Regions from separate parts of the Lysinibacillus sp. G4S2 genome, predicted to be linked through region 1. Evidence: riboswitches for the same ligand, from Rfam matches in the RefSeq annotation. Region 1 holds a riboswitch; each other region holds the start of a gene.
The links. Region 1 has a riboswitch for preQ1 ahead of queF (preQ(1) synthase). Riboswitches for the same ligand answer to the same signal wherever they lie in the genome.
Positions count from the first base shown of each region.

Region 2: linked by a shared signal. The riboswitch ahead of QUF91_RS03215 (QueT transporter family protein) and the one ahead of queF (preQ(1) synthase) in region 1 are both predicted to bind preQ1.
Region 3: linked by a shared signal. The riboswitch ahead of queC (7-cyano-7-deazaguanine synthase QueC) and the one ahead of queF (preQ(1) synthase) in region 1 are both predicted to bind preQ1.

Region 1 is NZ_JAUCFJ010000002.1:1,423,013-1,428,836, forward strand. Features, by position in the region: gene glnA (type I glutamate--ammonia ligase) at 1-636, shown strand, start outside; gene QUF91_RS07190 (CotD family spore coat protein) at 781-1,149, opposite strand; gene QUF91_RS07195 (YjiH family protein) at 1,789-3,144, shown strand; gene QUF91_RS07200 (hypothetical protein) at 3,473-4,030, shown strand; PreQ1 riboswitch class I at 4,294-4,340, shown strand; gene queF (preQ(1) synthase) at 4,438-4,938, shown strand; gene QUF91_RS07210 (queuosine precursor transporter) at 4,938-5,573, shown strand; gene QUF91_RS07215 (acyltransferase family protein) at 5,567-5,824, opposite strand, start outside.
Region 2 is NZ_JAUCFJ010000002.1:588,143-593,966, reverse strand. Features, by position in the region: gene QUF91_RS03230 (ABC transporter substrate-binding protein) at 23-1,045, opposite strand; gene QUF91_RS03225 (hypothetical protein) at 1,407-2,525, shown strand; gene QUF91_RS03220 (GNAT family N-acetyltransferase) at 2,635-3,183, opposite strand; PreQ1 riboswitch class I at 3,483-3,527, shown strand; gene QUF91_RS03215 (QueT transporter family protein) at 3,536-4,018, shown strand; gene QUF91_RS03210 (CPBP family intramembrane glutamic endopeptidase) at 4,180-4,911, opposite strand; gene QUF91_RS03205 (MerR family transcriptional regulator) at 4,908-5,558, opposite strand; gene QUF91_RS28040 (MerR family DNA-binding transcriptional regulator) at 5,515-5,631, opposite strand.
Region 3 is NZ_JAUCFJ010000002.1:2,087,328-2,093,151, forward strand. Features, by position in the region: gene QUF91_RS10670 (hypothetical protein) at 14-640, shown strand; PreQ1 riboswitch class I at 1,208-1,254, shown strand; gene queC (7-cyano-7-deazaguanine synthase QueC) at 1,626-2,285, shown strand; gene queD (6-carboxytetrahydropterin synthase QueD) at 2,289-2,762, shown strand; gene queE (7-carboxy-7-deazaguanine synthase QueE) at 2,755-3,483, shown strand; gene QUF91_RS10690 (GNAT family N-acetyltransferase) at 3,634-4,182, shown strand; gene QUF91_RS10695 (hypothetical protein) at 4,447-4,950, shown strand; gene bioW (6-carboxyhexanoate--CoA ligase) at 4,931-5,662, shown strand; gene bioF (8-amino-7-oxononanoate synthase) at 5,666-5,824, shown strand, end outside.

The DNA.
Region 1 (5,824 bases):
AAACCATTATTCGGTGAAGCTGGCTCTGGTATGCATTTCAACGTTTCATTATTTAAAGGTAAAGAGAATTCATTCTACGATGAATCTACTGAACTAGGTCTTTCTGAAACAGCAATGCAATTCATGGCGGGTGTCCTTGCTCACGTTCAAGGTTTCACAGCTGTAACAAACCCAACAGTTAACTCTTATAAACGTCTTGTACCTGGTTACGAAGCACCATGTTATGTAGCATGGTCTGCTCAAAACCGTTCACCACTTATCCGTATTCCATCAGCACGTGGTCTTTCAACTCGTGTAGAAGTACGTTCTGTGGACCCATCTGCAAATCCATATTTAGCAATGGCTGTTATTTTAGAAGCTGGTCTTGAAGGTATTCGTCAACAATTAACACCACCAGCTGCGATTAATCGTAACATCTATGTAATGACTGAAGAAGAGCGTAAAGCGAACGGCATAGTAAACTTACCACCAGCACTTGACGATGCTTTAGCATTACTTGCTAATGATAAAGTAGCGCAAGAAGCTTTAGGTGAGCATATCTATGCAAACTTTAAAGAGGCAAAAGAAATCGAGTTCGACATGTACCGTACAACAGTACACCAATGGGAACGCGACCAATATTTAAAAATGTACTAAAAATATTAACCGAGTACCTTATATAGGTGCTCGGTTTTTCTTATGAAATGAGAGTAAATAGTAAACGATAGTAATAGGCATTTTCAAAAGAGAGTGCTATTGAAAAATATGCGATGAGGTATTTTTAACCTCATCGCATATTTATTAATAGCCCATATGATGGCGGCCCATGTGATGGTGATGATGATGCGGCATATGGCAAGGATCCGGTGGCATTTCACAAAGTGTATGAGTTTCGCAACATTCATTCACTACAGACTCAGTGCAAGGGAAATGATACTGATGATCAATTATATGTTTATTAACTGTTGTTACATGTGCTGGCTGTACATGTGGTACAACTGTATGGATGTAGTTAGTGCGTACAAATTCTTCTGGTGGACAACAATATGGTGGCTCAAATTGAGTTGGACATGTTATCGGTGGACAACAATGTGGACCTTTTGCATGATGATGGTGATGCATATGTTGCATATGTTGCATATGCTGCATATGATGCATACGTCTATCCATGGTAAAACCTCCTGTTTTGATAAGTTGTGGTTCATAACTAACATATGAGATGAAAGACAATGTGGTCTATTTGTATGCCTATTAAGGGCTGGTTAAATCTCTTAGGCAATCAAAATAGGTAGGATTCATGGAGAGTTTCGCCAAATTTCAACTGACTTCAGCTATTGTAAAATTGAGCTTTGTAGAAAGGTAATGGTACAAAGAAAAAATGCAGATAATATTAGCAGAGAATAATAATAATATTAAAATTTAGATTGAATAAAAATGCATTTTGTTGTAGAATTAACCGTTGTATTGTAGGTTTACGATATTTTTTAAGTTCATAAAAATGAATGATAGTGATTATTCTAAAAGAATTAATGCATAGAATTTTTGCATTGCGGATGTTAATTATAAAAAAAGTAGTGTTTGGGCGTTCCTTTATTACTTTTTAGAGGAATGCTTTTTTTATTTTATCCCTCATTAACCGCTCGTAAATGCCCAATTGGTGAAGACTAGTAATCAGCGAGAATGAATAAATTTCCACTGATTAAAGTTTCACTTTATACAGATATACATTTTTTGGCGGTTTAACAGTACATAACTAACAAGCCTGATGTATACAACTTCGATAAAATTAGAGAAATGAGGCTTTTAATTATGAAAAAATATCCTACTTCTTCATACTTTTACTTCATAATCCCTTCTCTTATTGGTGTTCTATTATTCATGACACCTGTATTAACAGATGAGGGATGGAAAGTTCCAATTGCTATTTTAGCAAAGTTATTAGCAGGTGTTGTTGCACCTGTTATTAGTTACTTTACTATAATTATGTTTGCGATTTCTGCTATAGGTTCACTCATTGCCAAATTCATTCCACGCAATAATACAAAGAATCCAAATATTTTAGATACATTATTTTATGTCAATTGGTTTTGGACAATTGTCCGAGTTATTGGTTTAGTATTTGCATCAATGGTTGTATTTGATTTTGGACCATCAGCGATTAACAATGAAAATACTGGTGGGCTATTAATGAACCCGGACGATGGTTTGGTAACATTTTTATTTACGATTTTCTTATTTGCGGGTGTGCTTTTACCATTTTTAACAAACTTCGGCTTACTTGAATTTTTCGGAACAATGATGGTGAAAATCATGCGTCCTCTCTTTAAAAGTCCTGGTCGTTCATCGGTTGACGCACTTACGTCATGGGTTGGGGATGGAACAATTGGTGTTCTAATGACGAGTAAACAATATGAAATGGGGAACTATACGAAAAAAGAGTCTGCTATTATTGCAACTAGCTTTTCTGTAGTGTCCATCACATTCTGTATTGTAGTATTAGATACAGTGCACTTATCACGCTATTTTATCCCATATTATTTAACGGTTTTACTTTGCGGTCTAGTGTTAGCGATCATTATGCCGCGAATTTATCCGCTTGCTAACAAGGAAGATACTTATATCGATGGTACTCCAGTAGATTTATCACGTGAGGAATTACCTAAAGGCTATAACTCTGTGACACACGGCTTGGAAAATGCTTTAGCAGTCGCACATGCAAATCGTGATCCTCGCCAATTTATTAAAGATGGATCTAGAAATGTGCTAGATTTATGGATTGGTGTAGCGCCCATTGTTATGGCATTTGGTACTATAGCTTTAATGCTTGCTGAATTCACTAGTATTTTCGCAGTTTTAGGGAAGCCATTTGAGCCTATTTTAACAGTGCTCGGTTTACCAGAGGCAGCTGAAGCAGCACAAACGATGGTGGTTGGTTTTGCAGACATGTTCTTACCTTCAATTTTAGGAGAAGGAATTGAAGCTGAAACTACACGATTTGTCATTGCTGTCGTATCTGTTACACAGCTTATCTATATGTCAGAAGTCGGTGGCCTAATTTTAGGTACGAAAATTCCACTGAAATTTTTGGATTTAGTCGTTATTTTCTTACTACGTACAATTATTTCACTACCAATCGCAGCAATAGTTGCACATTTACTTTTCTAATCTAAAAAGCAATTGTTCGCATTTAATGAGTGCGCATAATTGCTTTTTCTTTATTTAAATCCGAGTGACAGAGGAGAATGCTTGAGGAAAAAAGGGAAAATACCCGCGCATCAGAGGTGAATACTCGCGGAAGCAAGGCAAAAACCCGCGCGCCAGAGGAGAAATATAGACGTCTGGCGTAAAAAAATATCTATTTCGCCACGCTTTAAAACAAGTTGGACTTAGTCGTGAAAAAAATGAATAAATAACAGTGAACATAATACAACGGACCACATAAATTCATTGAATTGGGAAAAACTACACCTAAAGTGATACGAGGGGTGATAAAATGGATAGAATTTTTTCTCTCTGCTTAAGTTCCTGTTATTTATTATTTTCCCAACCAAGTGATGCCTATATTAATGATTCGCTCAGTCCTTACGAAGAAATTTATCCTGAAATAGGCTATAAAACGGTTGAATCAGCTGCTTCCGATTTTGAACGGCACTTTCATCAAGAACTAAAGCTACCACTTCGAGTCCCTCCTATTAGTTTTACACATCATTTTGGTCGGTTTAATAATCTGGATGGTGACATGAATGATTTTTTTGAAGTCACATTTGTTAACGATCAACTTCCTGAGCATTATTATAAAATAACTGTTCGTCCTAATCATTTTGAGTTGCCGTCTAAAAAGGAATATATAGTAAAGACATTCAGATTGAAAAACGGGACGACTTCAACCTATATGGAAATCTCGGGTTTCAATGTTCTTGCTTATGAAAGAGGAGATTGGCAATATATGCTGTGGATTGATAAAAGAGTTTCAAATAAGGTGACACCTGAAGTTTTAGTTGACATCGCTAATTCCATTGACTATACAACGCAAGAAGATAAGCGTGATTAATAAAAAATGCCAAGTCCTTTAACTTTATGCCGAGGCATAATTGATTTGGGACTTGGCATCATTTTTTTTTGAGTATCCTCTAGAATTATTCGGAATTGACAGAGGCATTTCGGATCGCCATTGTTGAATGAATCAGGCTCCACCTCCTTGGTTAATTACTTATGTAACTAACCATATAATGTCAGGGTATTTTTGTAAATGTTTATGATGTGAAAAAAATTAGTTGACTGAATGCATTCATTAAGTTAAGATAACTAGCGAATACGAAAGAGGTTCATAGCGCATACCCTCTATAAAAAACTATGGATGACGTCATTTACGCCATGTCCCAAAAATGCGGATATGGCTATTTTTTTTTATTAGGTTTCATGCATAATGGACTTCTCACAACTTGAGGAGGCATTTTTATGGCAGGTAGAACAGATGACCAAGGCTTACAGGATTTAACCCTCCTTGGTAACCAAAACACAAAGTATTTATTTGAGTACTCACCGGAAGTGCTTGAAGCAGTCGATAATTTGCATACAGGAAACGATTTTTTTGTGAAATTTAATTGCCCAGAATTTACAAGTCTTTGTCCAATGACAGGGCAGCCTGACTTTGCGACAATGTATATTTCTTTTATTCCAGATAAAAAGCTAGTAGAGAGTAAATCACTAAAGCTCTATTTATTTAGCTTCCGTAATCACGGTGACTTTCATGAGGACTGCGTCAACATCATCATGAATGATCTAATTAAGCTAATCGAGCCTCGTTATATCGAGGTATGGGGTAAGTTTACGCCGCGTGGTGGCTTGTCCATTGATCCTTGGTGTAACTATGGACGCCCAGGCACAAAATATGAAAAAATGGCGGAGCATCGTTTGATGAACCACGACATGTATCCTGAAAAGGTGGATAATCGTTGATGCTGTATTATTTAAATGGGTTGTTTGTTGGCTTTTTAATTTTGGCAAATGTTTTAGCCGTTAAAGTGTTTAGTATAGGCGAATGGATGATACTTCCGGCAGCAGCGATACTTATTATTTTCACCTATCCTCTTATTGATGTAATTTGTGAGGTGTACGGTAGGGAAGCGGGCAGTCGAACGGTTAGAACGGGGCTTATGGCGCAAGTGTTTGCGGCATGCTTTATTGCTATTGCCATTGCGCTACCACCTGCACAAGCCTTTGCTCATCAGAAGGAGTTTGAGATAATTCTTGGTGGCAGCATGCGTGTCATTATTGCAAGCCTTGTAGCGTATACGGTTAGTGTAAATTTGGATGTCATGATATTTAGTAAATTTAAGGAAAAGCATGGCAACGGTAAGCTTTGGCTACGAAACAATGCGTCTACGATGGTAAGCCAACTCATCGATACGGCACTATTTATTACGATAGCCTTTTATGGAGTAATGCCATTTAAAGTATTATTAACGTTGTTTATAACACAGTATATGTTTAAATTTTTAGCGTCGATTGTAGCAACGCCACTTGTTTATGGGCTAGTTTACGTTGCGCGAAAATTTGATAAACGCAAAAGCTTTGAGCCATCTCATTACTGAGATGGCTTTTTGATGTGTGCCTTGCCAATTAGATAAGCACTATAAGGTAAAAACGAAATGAGTTTTATAATCAACATACAGACAATCAAGCTCGATAGGAATAGAGTGAGGACTTGGAGAAAGGTTGTAGGTAATTGTGCCGTATATGGAACTAAATATTCTTGAACAAGCCAATGAATCAAAAATATACCAAATGAATATTGACTTACTAAATTAATGATTTTTAGCTTCGGAACAATTTGACCAAATGC
Region 2 (5,824 bases), 830 kb from region 1:
ATAAGATGGCTATGTCAGTCCATTACTTTTCAAAAAGCTCTGCTCCCCAAGAATCTTTGATTTCAATTCCTAAGTTATCCGCTACTTTTTTGTTGATTAATAGTTTTAAGTTTTGTGGGTATTGCGCTGGTGTATCAGCAGGTGTTGCTTCCCCTTTTAGAATCTTCACAGCCATTTGACCTGCTTCATAACCGATGTCGAAATATTCAAACCCGTATGCCGCTAAGCCACCACGTTCCACTGAGTCAAGCTCTCCTACAATTAGTGGTAATTTATTAGCATTCGCTACATCAATAACAGATTCTAGAGCAGAAACTACTGTATTATCAGTAATAATATAGAATGCATCTGCTTTACCGATTAATGATTCAGTAGCTTGTTTTACTTCCGCAGAAGTTGCCGCAGATGCCTCTACCACTTTTAGGCCTTGCTCACCCATAACTTTTTTCACTTCTTTTACTTGCGCTACTGAGTTTTGCTCACCAGCGTTGTAAACCATACCAACGTTTTTGGCACCAAGTTCTTTTAAGAATGCCACTGTTTTTGAAATAGTATCAGGATGTAAATCGATCGTACCTGTTACATTTTTCCCTGGCTTCTCCATAGATTCAATGAGCTGTGCTCCAACAGCATCTGTTACAGAAGTAAAAATAATTGGAATATCACTAGTTGCTGTCGCTGCTGCTTGTGCAGACGGCGTAGAGTTAGCAAATATTAAATCTACGTTTGCACTTACTAGATTGTTTGCAATCGTTGTATTAAGACTATTATCCCCTTGCGCTATTTGCGATTCGTACTCAACTTTTAAGCCAGATTCTTCAATTGCTTTTTTGAAGCCTTCAGTTGCAGCATTTAAAGATGGATGCTCCACAATTTGAGTAATCCCGATTTTATATGTTTTGTCATCTGCTTTGCCGCTCTCACTTGCATTATTCGTTTCGTTCCCTTTCGAATCAGATGAACTAGAGCCACTGCTACCACAAGCAGCAAGCATTAAAACTAACCCAAATAACAGGAACGAAAGCTTTTTTAAATTGCTTTTCACAAATAATCCCCCCGATTTTGATCTCTGATATTTATCACACTTTATCCAAGCGAAGTGTGAACGTATCGCTATATTACAGTTATTATTGAGGTTCGTCAACAACATTATGAATGTTCTGACATTTACATTTGACAAAATATTTTAGTTTTTCATTCAATTCGCCGCTTTAAACCGCTAAACTACGCTGTTTTTACAGAATGATTTCTTTTTCTAACATAACAAAAATTTTTTTGACAATTTTGCGAAGTTAGGTAGTGAAAAACTTTTTAAAATTTTTTCTAACTTTAACTAACTTTTTATAGTTGGAAAGGCGTCTAATTTTTAGTAATTAAAACAATTAAATTTAAAGGGAGACCTAATTATGAAAAAAACAACTAAAAAATCTTGGATAATTGTATCAGCACTAACAATAGGAATAGCTGTCTTCACACCACATCAAGCTGAGGCAACAACAGCAAAACCAGCAAACGAAATGACTGTTAAAGCTGAGCAACAAATTAAAGGAACTATTAAAAACATTTACGGAGATAGCATCACGATTAAAGGGAAAGACGGTAAAAACTACTATATCGGAATCCAAAAGTTTTCAGATGAGCAAATAGCAAAAATGAACTTAGTTGAAGGTCAAGAAATCTCTGTAGAAGGTAGCTTAGTACAAGATTATGCAGACTTCTACACATTTGACGTCTATAAAAAAGACTTACCTAAAGAAATTACAAAAGAAGATCTAGCTAAATTAGAAAAATTATTTAATCAAATGAAGAAGTTAGAAAAAGAAGAGAAGTATGAAGAAGTCGATAAAATCAATGTTGAAATGGATAAAATCACGAAGCCATATATTTTAGCTAGCTGGGTACCTGTATCCTTTGAAAAGTTCATTGAAGAGTACGGATTTAGTGAAAAAAATATAGTGATTAAAGAAAATGATAAAAAACAGCTGAAAGCAATTTATGAACAGTGGATAAAACTAACGAAATCTGGTAAAGAAGACAAAGCACAAGAAAAATTTGATGAATTCCAAAAGATTCTTCAACCTTATTTAGATGCACTATATCCACCAGTAACATTTGAAGAATACATTTCAGATATGGCATTAGATATTCCAGCTGAAGAAATGCCAAAACTAAAAGCGATTTATAAAGATGCTCAAAAATCAGATGCAGATAAAAATGATCAATTATCTGAAAAGCTATGGAATGACTTCAATGAAATGATTAATCTTTACACGAAGCCAATTAGCTTTGAACAATACTTATCTGACTTTGATTTCGAAATCAAAGCAACAGACAAAAAACAATTGAAAAAGCTTTATGAAGAAGCAATAGCTCTTGATAAAAAAGGTGACTCTGAAAAATCTAGTGAAAAATGGGCTGCTATCGACAAAATTTTAAATCCATATTATGAAGCAAATAAAGAAATTCTAATCTCAGCTTCTAAAGTAACGATTAACGGCAAAGTTTATCTTACACAGCATAAATAAGTAAAAGCTTCCGGGCTGATCCCAAATGACGGGATTAGCCCTTTCTTTTGTAAAAAAAAGCTTCCGTATGAGTAAGGAAAATTAACTATACTAGTCTCAATGGTCAAATTTATGACAGGGCCCCATGATTCTGCTCAAACTCTTGTCTTGTCATACCGTAGCAAATACCATCGTAATAAGCTCCTTTAGTGAAAATGATATTTCTTAGTTGCCCCTCTTTCATGAAACCTAATTTTTCATGCAAGCGCATAGATGGTTCATTGAACGAGTAAACGGTTGTATTTACTTTTTGATAAGGACGCTCTGAAAAGAAGAAGCGAAGAACCATAAGAATCATTTCTTTTGCATAGCCTTTACCTCTGTATGGCTCAAATACAGCCAAGTAATAATCCAAAACACCATTTTTCAAATCACAATCAAAGGTTTCAATCATACCGACAATATTATTCTCTCTATCTACTGCAATAAAACGAAATTCATCATCTTCTTCTGACAATTGCTCTTCTACCCATTCCCTCATTTGATCCGCGGAGCGAGGAAAATGTATTGAATCCATATTTCGTAAAATTTCATCATCTAAAAATTCAAAGATAACGATATCTTCTGGTTGTATCGCTCGTAGTGTAAGACTTTGTCCTGTCCAATAAGTAACTGTCATTTCATCTTCCTCCATTATTTTTCCTCATCACCATAAACGCGGGATGATCTTTCAATCCCTAACTTGGCTCACCTCTATAACGCGAGGTTGATTTCCGTTCCGACTAGACGCCACTCCAATCATCTTATATACAAGGCTTACGTCTTAACAAATCAACCACAATTTTCGGTGATGAAAGTATTATTTAGAAAATATAATAATATTTCCCAATTATATTTACGTTATTAGTACAAAAATAGTTTCATCAAGTATTTACCACCCTTTACAAACAAGCATAAACATTGATATGATTGCATTTGCTTTACGTGGTTCGTAACCATCCCACGCAAAAAAACTAAGGAGAAATTAATATATGAAAATAAAATTTTTAGCAACGAGTGGTATTATTGCAGCACTCTATATTGCTGTTACATTGCTAGTCGCTCCATTTGGCTTTACAGAGGTACAGTTCCGTGTATCGGAAATTTTTAACCATCTAGTCGCCTTTAATCCACGATTTGCCGTTGGGATCATTATTGGTGTATTTATCTCCAATTTATTTTCACCAAACGGCATTCTAGATGTTTTTTTCGGTGTAGGCCATTCGATGATTACCCTTGGATTGTTCATTCTTATTTGTAAATTTGTCAAAAATATTTGGGCACGTTTAATCATTAATACATTGTTATTTACATTCACAATGTTTATCATTGCCTTTGAATTGAACATAGCCTTGGAAGTACCATTCTTCTGGACATGGCTAACTGTTGCTGCAGGTGAGTTTGTTGTATTAGCAATTGGTGCGCCGATTATGTATGTATTGAATAAGCGCTTAAACTTCAAAGATTTAATTTAACTGACGGATCTTATTAGAGCAGTGTTTAATAAAAGGAGGAACGGTTTCACCGTTCCTCCTTTTTGTTGTATTCACATTGAAGTTCGAATATTTTTCATGTAAAGAAAGTTTAATACCTACCAAAAAAAAGCGTTGCAATTAGAAAAAAATAATATGTTATTTTAATCCTCTTCATTCTCATCACCTAATTTCCCCACGTAATCAATCAAAGCATGAAGAAGTATTAGAGGTATAATGGAGTTCAATGCGACTGCAAGCATCCCGAACACAAAGCCAAAAATGGTTGTCCTAATGGCACCAGATAAATTTTGATATGTATGTGCAAGACCAAATATTATTGAGGTACACAATAGAACGAACCAAATTGACCATTCTGGAAATAATGTGTTAAATGCAAATATAAGCAATCCGCGGTAAATAATTTCTTCTGTGACCCCTGCTGTCCATGCCACTTGATTCCAAATGGCTTTGTCTTTCTTTGTAACAGGTAGTAACTCAGTAAACGCTATTTGCTTCATTTGTTTTTGCTTCATTATTTTCATCTTATTTTTAACTTTATCACTTATAAAATATCCAATTGCGTAATATAAAAGCAAAACACTATATAATAGAGCTACCCCTATAACAATATATGTAACAATTGTTCCTAATTCTTTTGTGTTAATACTAGGCATTATTACACGTAGTTCTTCTAATGTAATTTCAGAATTTGCCACTACTATTAAAATAATAAGTGTTGGTATCCACAAACCTAGCATAACAATCTTATAATAGTGTATCCTGCTTGCTGGATCAGTCAGAACACGTATTTTAAATCTTTGATATAACCAATAACCTATAATTGGTTCATATAAAAGAGTAAACCCAATGAATCCCCATAATAGTATGTTCATTTTGTTTTATACTCCTTTAGCATGTTCTCTATTTTTTCAATTAACCATTCTTCTTCTTGTTTACTAAATGGTGACAAAAATAACATTCTATCCAACTGTATCTCCATTAGATTTGGTTCTGTTAGTAACCGATTAAATAGTTCAAGTGGTAGTTGAGAAAAAAATTCTTTGAGAATAGTATGTACTTCGGTATCCGTAAATTGGTTCTTATAAGCTATTTTCAATTGATTTATAATGTTTATTAAATGTGCATCATAACAAACGTTGTAACTATTTGATACTGTATAAATTTCATTTGGTAAATAACCTTTTAACCATCGCTGCTGAGATTCCATGTGTAAATTATTTTGAATTAATGCAACAAATACCTCTGGTTCGATTACCTGATTTGATTGGGCTAACGAAATTGTATATTCAAGTAGTTCAATATTCTTTTTAATGTCCACCAATTTATGAAGCAATTTCTCCTTTTGGTACTCTAAAGATTCTGTTATGTCCCATTGTGATTGTCTCATTAGCTGTTGAATATCTTTTAACGAAAATCCTAACGCTTTTAATCCTGTAATTTTTTGTAGTGTAATTATATCCTCATTTTCATAAAATCTACGTCCCGTTTTCGAAATGTAAGATGGCTTTAACAAATTCATTCATTTCATCATAATAGCGAAGAGTTCGGATCGAGACACCTGTCTTCCTCGAAAATTGACCAATCGGATACATCTATATTTCTCCTTTTCTTTTAATACATTCATTATAGTTTCTAACGTAACGGTAGAATCAATAGTGATTTTTGCTTTTATTTATAAAGAATTAAAGAGCTTATTATCAGTTAGTAAATGCAGTATAGCCTTCTTAAATTAGTTTGCCCGTTAGCGACACTAACATTGTTCTTTATTTTTAAACCAACTTTATT
Region 3 (5,824 bases), 660 kb from region 1:
ATGAGGGATAATCATGTCAGTTGTGAACCTGTTAGCTTCTCAATTAAATCGAAACGATGAAGAGCCAAATATTGAGCTGGCACATAAATTAGTTAATGAAGAAAATTATACGTGCATAGAAGAAATAATTGAAAACCTAACTTGCAAAGATAAAAAGATTCAATACGATTGTATTAAAGTAGCGTACGAAATTGGGCAAGTTAAACCAGAACTCATCAGTAAGTATGTCCTGACTTTTATAGAGTTGCTAAAAAGCCCTAATAATCGTTTAGTCTGGGGTGGAATGACGGCATTAGCAACGATTGCGGAGGGAGCATCAGAAACCATTATGGCTCATCTTAATATATTAAAAAGTGCTATAAAAGTTGGTTCAGTTATTACAATTGATAAAGGTGTCCTAACTCTTGCGAAGCTAGCAGCTGTCAGTAAGGAAAACAATGATGTGATTTTTCCAATATTACTTCATCACCTTGAGAATTGCAGAACAAAGGAAATTCCTCAGCACTCGGAAAGTACGCTATTAGCCGTAACAGATGAAAATAAAGAGGAATTATTGAAAGTGTTACGAAAAAGAGAAAAATACCTAACTGCACCACAATTAAAAAGAGTCAAAAATATTTATAAAACATTAGAAGCTTAATAAAAATTGTGAAAATTCCCCTATATGTGCCGTGCCATTAATGTGAATTTTAGCACCAGCGATGTTATTAGGGATTATTGAATAAATGTTCATAAAATAAAAACCGCACTTGGCCGCGTTACGGAGAACCGTATCATAAGTAGTGCGGTTTTAATGAAAATATAAAAAGCTGGTTCGATTCAGCTTTTTAGTGAATCTGTATAGCTCCATTTGAACCTTTCATTACTTTGATCCGTAGAGTCATTTTTTACTAAAATCACAATTATAGACAATTGATGTTAATATACTATTCATTCGATTTTTAACATTCAATAATTGCTCCTTGTAAATATAAATAGCATTTAAATGTCCAAAATAATAAATTTTGGGTAAACCGCTCTTAGCTCCCTTAAGGAGAGCTGTTCGAAAAATATAAATAAATCTAAGCTCAGTAAAGTGTATAGTGTACTGCAAAATATAGGGCAGTATAACAGTGGTTTTTTCAGAGAAGCAGATTTTATAAAAAATAATTTGACATTTTGTACTGTTTTTTTGTATTATATTGAACAAAAGAATGCCCGGACTAGAACGGGAGAGGTTCATAGCTGATACCCTCTATAAAAAACTATGGAAACATGATAATTATGCCATGTCCATATCGGACGTGGCTTTTTTTATGTTTTTACTTATGTTTTAATAGAACGATTGGTGATGCCTCTCTTGAAAAGTGTTGGGAAACATTTTACAAGGAGGTTTTTTTATGTCTGGCCAAAGCCTAGAAGAAGGACTGACGGATTTAACATTATTGGGGAACCAAAGTACAAAATATTCATATGTCGTTTAATGAATCACGATATTAATCCAGAAAAAATTGATTATCGATAAATGCGGAATTGAATAGTTCAATCAAGAAAGAGGTATTTAGCTACCCTCTAAAAAAAACTAAGAAGAAGCAGTATTTTTTTTCTTATAGTGCTGTTTTTTTGATACAAGGGAGATTTTACACATGAAGCAGGAAAAAGCAATTGTTGTATTTAGTGGAGGCCAGGACAGTACAACTTGTTTGTTCTGGGCAAAGGAACGTTTTCAAGAGGTTGAGGCAGTAACTTTTGATTATGGTCAAAGGCATCGTCTTGAAATTGAATGTGCGAAGATGATAGCAGGGGAGCTCGGTGTCAAGCATCACATTCTTGATATGTCACTCCTGAACCAGCTTGCTCCGAATGCATTGACACGACAAGACATAAAGGTAGAAGACGGTGAAAATGGTGAGCTTCCATCGACTTTTGTACCTGGTCGAAATCTTCTTTTTCTTTCATTTGCAGGCGTTTTAGCGAGCCAAGTAGGAGCTAAGCATATTGTAACTGGCGTTTGCGAAACAGATTTTAGCGGATATCCGGATTGCCGAGATGTTTTTATTAAATCCTTGAATGTAACGTTAAATTTATCGATGGATGATTCCTTTGTGATTGATACACCGTTGATGTGGCTCAATAAGGCTCAGACATGGGAGCTTGCTGATCAGTTTGGAGCACTTGAATTTGTTCGGGAAAGAACGTTGACTTGCTATAACGGTGTAATAGCAGATGGCTGTGGTGAATGCCCAGCATGTAAACTGCGAAAAAAAGGGCTTGATGAGTATTTGAGTTATAGGAAGGAGTCTTAAGGCATGTCAGATTTTAGAATCGTCGATAAGCTCCAAAAAATAGATGTAGATATTCAAAGAAATCAATTGAACTATCATGCAAAGCGTGTGCTCGTAAGCAAAGAATTTACCTTCGATGCTGCCCATCATTTACATGATTATGAGGGGAAATGTAAAAACCTGCACGGTCATACGTATCGCGTAATATTAGGACTAAGTGGATACACAGATGAACGCGGTTTGATGATTGATTTTGGCGACATAAAAAGAATATGGAAAGAAAAAATAGAGATTCATTTGGATCACCGTTATTTAAATGAAACGCTTCCACCCATGAATACGACGGCTGAGAACATTGTTGTTTGGATTTACGAAAAGTTGGCTGAGGCCTTACTTGATGAACAAACATATAACGGTGCGCGTGTTGAGTTTATCCAGCTATATGAAACTCCGACTAGCTATGCAGAGGCGAGACGGGAGTGGATGGAAGTTGAGTAAAATACCTGTTATCGAGATTTTTGGACCGACGATTCAAGGTGAGGGAATGGTAGTTGGCCAAAAGACAATGTTTGTGAGAACTGCCGGCTGTGATTATTCCTGTTCTTGGTGTGATTCATCGTTTACGTGGGATGGCAGCGGAAAGCATCTTATTGTCCAAATGACAGCTGAAGAGATTTGGTCTGAGTTGAAACGTCTCGGAGGCAGTGGCTTTTCATTTGTCACGATTTCAGGCGGCAATCCTGCACTCATCCAAAATTTGGAGGGGGTCATTACACTTTTAAAAGAAAATGACATAAAGGTCGGGGTGGAAACTCAGGGAAGTAGGTGGCAAAAATGGATGTATGAGATTGATGAACTGACAATTTCCCCAAAGCCACCTAGTTCTGGAATGACCACAAACTATTCGGTGCTCTCTGATATCTTCGAAAAACTAAAAAATCGAAACAGTAATCACCATGTATCCCTCAAAGTAGTCGTTTTCAATCAAGAGGATTACGAGTATGCTAAACAAATTCACCATAGGTATCCAATGATTCCTTTTTATCTCCAAGTCGGTAACGATGATCTCACGACGACGGACAATTCACGATTAATTACACATTTATTAGATAAATATCATGCGCTGATTGATAAAGTGATGAAGGATGAGGAATTAACAGATGTCAAAGTACTGCCACAGTTGCATGCCCTTGTATGGGGGAATAAAAGAGGGGTATAGTGCCATTACAAAAATGTCTTTAGGAAAAATCTCTAGAAGAGGATTATGATTAACTTGGGACGATGTGAAAGTACAGGATAGGAAGGAAAAAAATCCCTTATGTCGAATAATCTATATAAGAATAGAAAGTATTCTAGATGAGGTGTTCGATTGAATAAAATAAGAACTGAAACAGATAGATTAGTTATTCGATTTCTTGAAGAAGGTGATTATTCTTCTTGGCTAACCCAATATGAAAATCGTTTACCTTCTCAACATAAATACGATCAAGGTAAATTAGATATGAGCATCTGTACGAAAGAATGGTTTCGTGATTTAGTTACTAAACATTATCAAATGGCTGAAGATGACAAGGTCTATGTATTTGGAGTGTTTAGAAAAGAAGATAATACTCATATTGGTTTTATAGACTTTTCGACAATTATGAGGGAAGAATTTCAATGGGCCAGGTTCGGATATACAATTCATAACCAGTTTTGGAGAAAAGGTTATGGGAATGAGGCTGTAAAAGCTTCCTTAGATCTAGCGTTTAAAAAATTAAATTATCATCGTATAGAAGCTCACATAAACCTTGATAATATGGCATCTATAAAGTTAGCAGAAAGTGTTGGAATGGTGTATGAATGCACGAGGAAAGGATTCATATTCGAGGACGACAAATGGACTGATCATCTAGTTTACTTTATAAACGCAAAGTAAGTTTAATAGTAGACAAGAACGATGTTGTTTCTGATACACATTCTCTAAAGAAGATTAATAAGCAATAGATCTTAATAAAACCCCTGATTCTTCTGCTTAGCGTAGAAAAATCAGGGGTTTTAATTTAAACCTTCGATAAGTAACAAAACCCCATTTTCACAAATAATAAAAAATCCTACCATTTTATCTACTTTCCAATCCGTATTTGTGTTAACTTATTATTTAATATGGTTAACACAAATTAGGGAGAATAGGAGGAATAAAATGATCAGAAAGTTTTCTACATATGATCTTGCTCAGATTTCATTGTTAGCTTGTCTTATTATCGTTACAGGCATGTTTAAAATTCCAACAGGTATTCCTGGGTCTGAATTTCAATTATCAGCACCCATTGCAGTTGCGATTGCAGCAGTGTTTGGATTTAAGCGATATTTTCTAGCGGGGATCATTGCAAGTTTAATCTTATTTTTATTAGGTATACATTCGATCTTAAATGTAGAGATCGCCTTAATTTTTCGATTGACTGTAGGACTGCTCATAGTTTTATTTGGGACTTCAATTCCGGTACTTGTTTTGGCAGGTCCAATTGGAACAACGATTGCTAGATTTGGTTTGGCTTTTACGTTAGGGACTCCATTTTTACCGTTATTAGTTTTGGCTATTCCAGGCATGGTAATCACAGCTATTAGTGTTTATCCTCTAACGAAAATGTTATATACAATTAATAGGAAAGTAGCTGGTAAAAATCATGTTAAAAGCGTGTTATAGTATTCGAATGCGTGCGGCTGAAAGAAATCCTGAACTTGGGGAAAAGCATATATCTGGTGGTGAACGGATAGGTAGTAAATCTCAGATAGAGCCAATTGTAAAACAGTTATTGAACAAAGCAAGTAATCATTCACGTGGCGATGCTGATTTTATTCAAATTACCGTTGAAAAAATTGCGCCTGATCAGATTCAGTATATGCCACCCTTAGAAATTACGACAGTTGAGGCGACTTCAATCGAAAAGGCCCATAGTGAAGCAAGAAAGATACTAACCTCATTAGGTGTTTCGGAACATGCACTGAATGTTGCTTTTCATCAACTTAGTAGTAATCAAAATCTCCGTGGGGCAATCATCCTAAATAGTAAAACCGGCATACGGCTTGACGATCGGGGGCAAAAGGGTGTTCGTGTATCACGAATCGATTGGCAAGATGCTGATGGGGACTTTAATGAGCGTGTACGTGAAGCGTTGGCTCTGGCGTCGAAAGTGGCAAATTCTCCGTTTACAATTGCAGAATTATGTTGGTCTGATGATCCAGATTACGTGACTGGCTATGTAAGTAATCGTGACATTGGTTATGTTAGAATTACACCGTTAAAAAGGGAAGGCTGTGAGAGCGGAGGGCGTGCTTTTTTTGTGTCAGATGAAGTTGAACTAGACTCTTATATAGATTATTTAGAAAGCGTACCTGTTCTCATTAGGAGGGATTAACAAATGGATCATTGGTTTCAACGGGAACTACAATTAATAGAAGAGAAAGGATTGACAAGGAAGTTACGTTCGTTTTCAAATGGCAATGAGAGCGAGGTAATCATGAATGGTAAGAAATTCTTGCTTTTTTCATCTAATAACTATTTAGGTCTTGCAACAGAT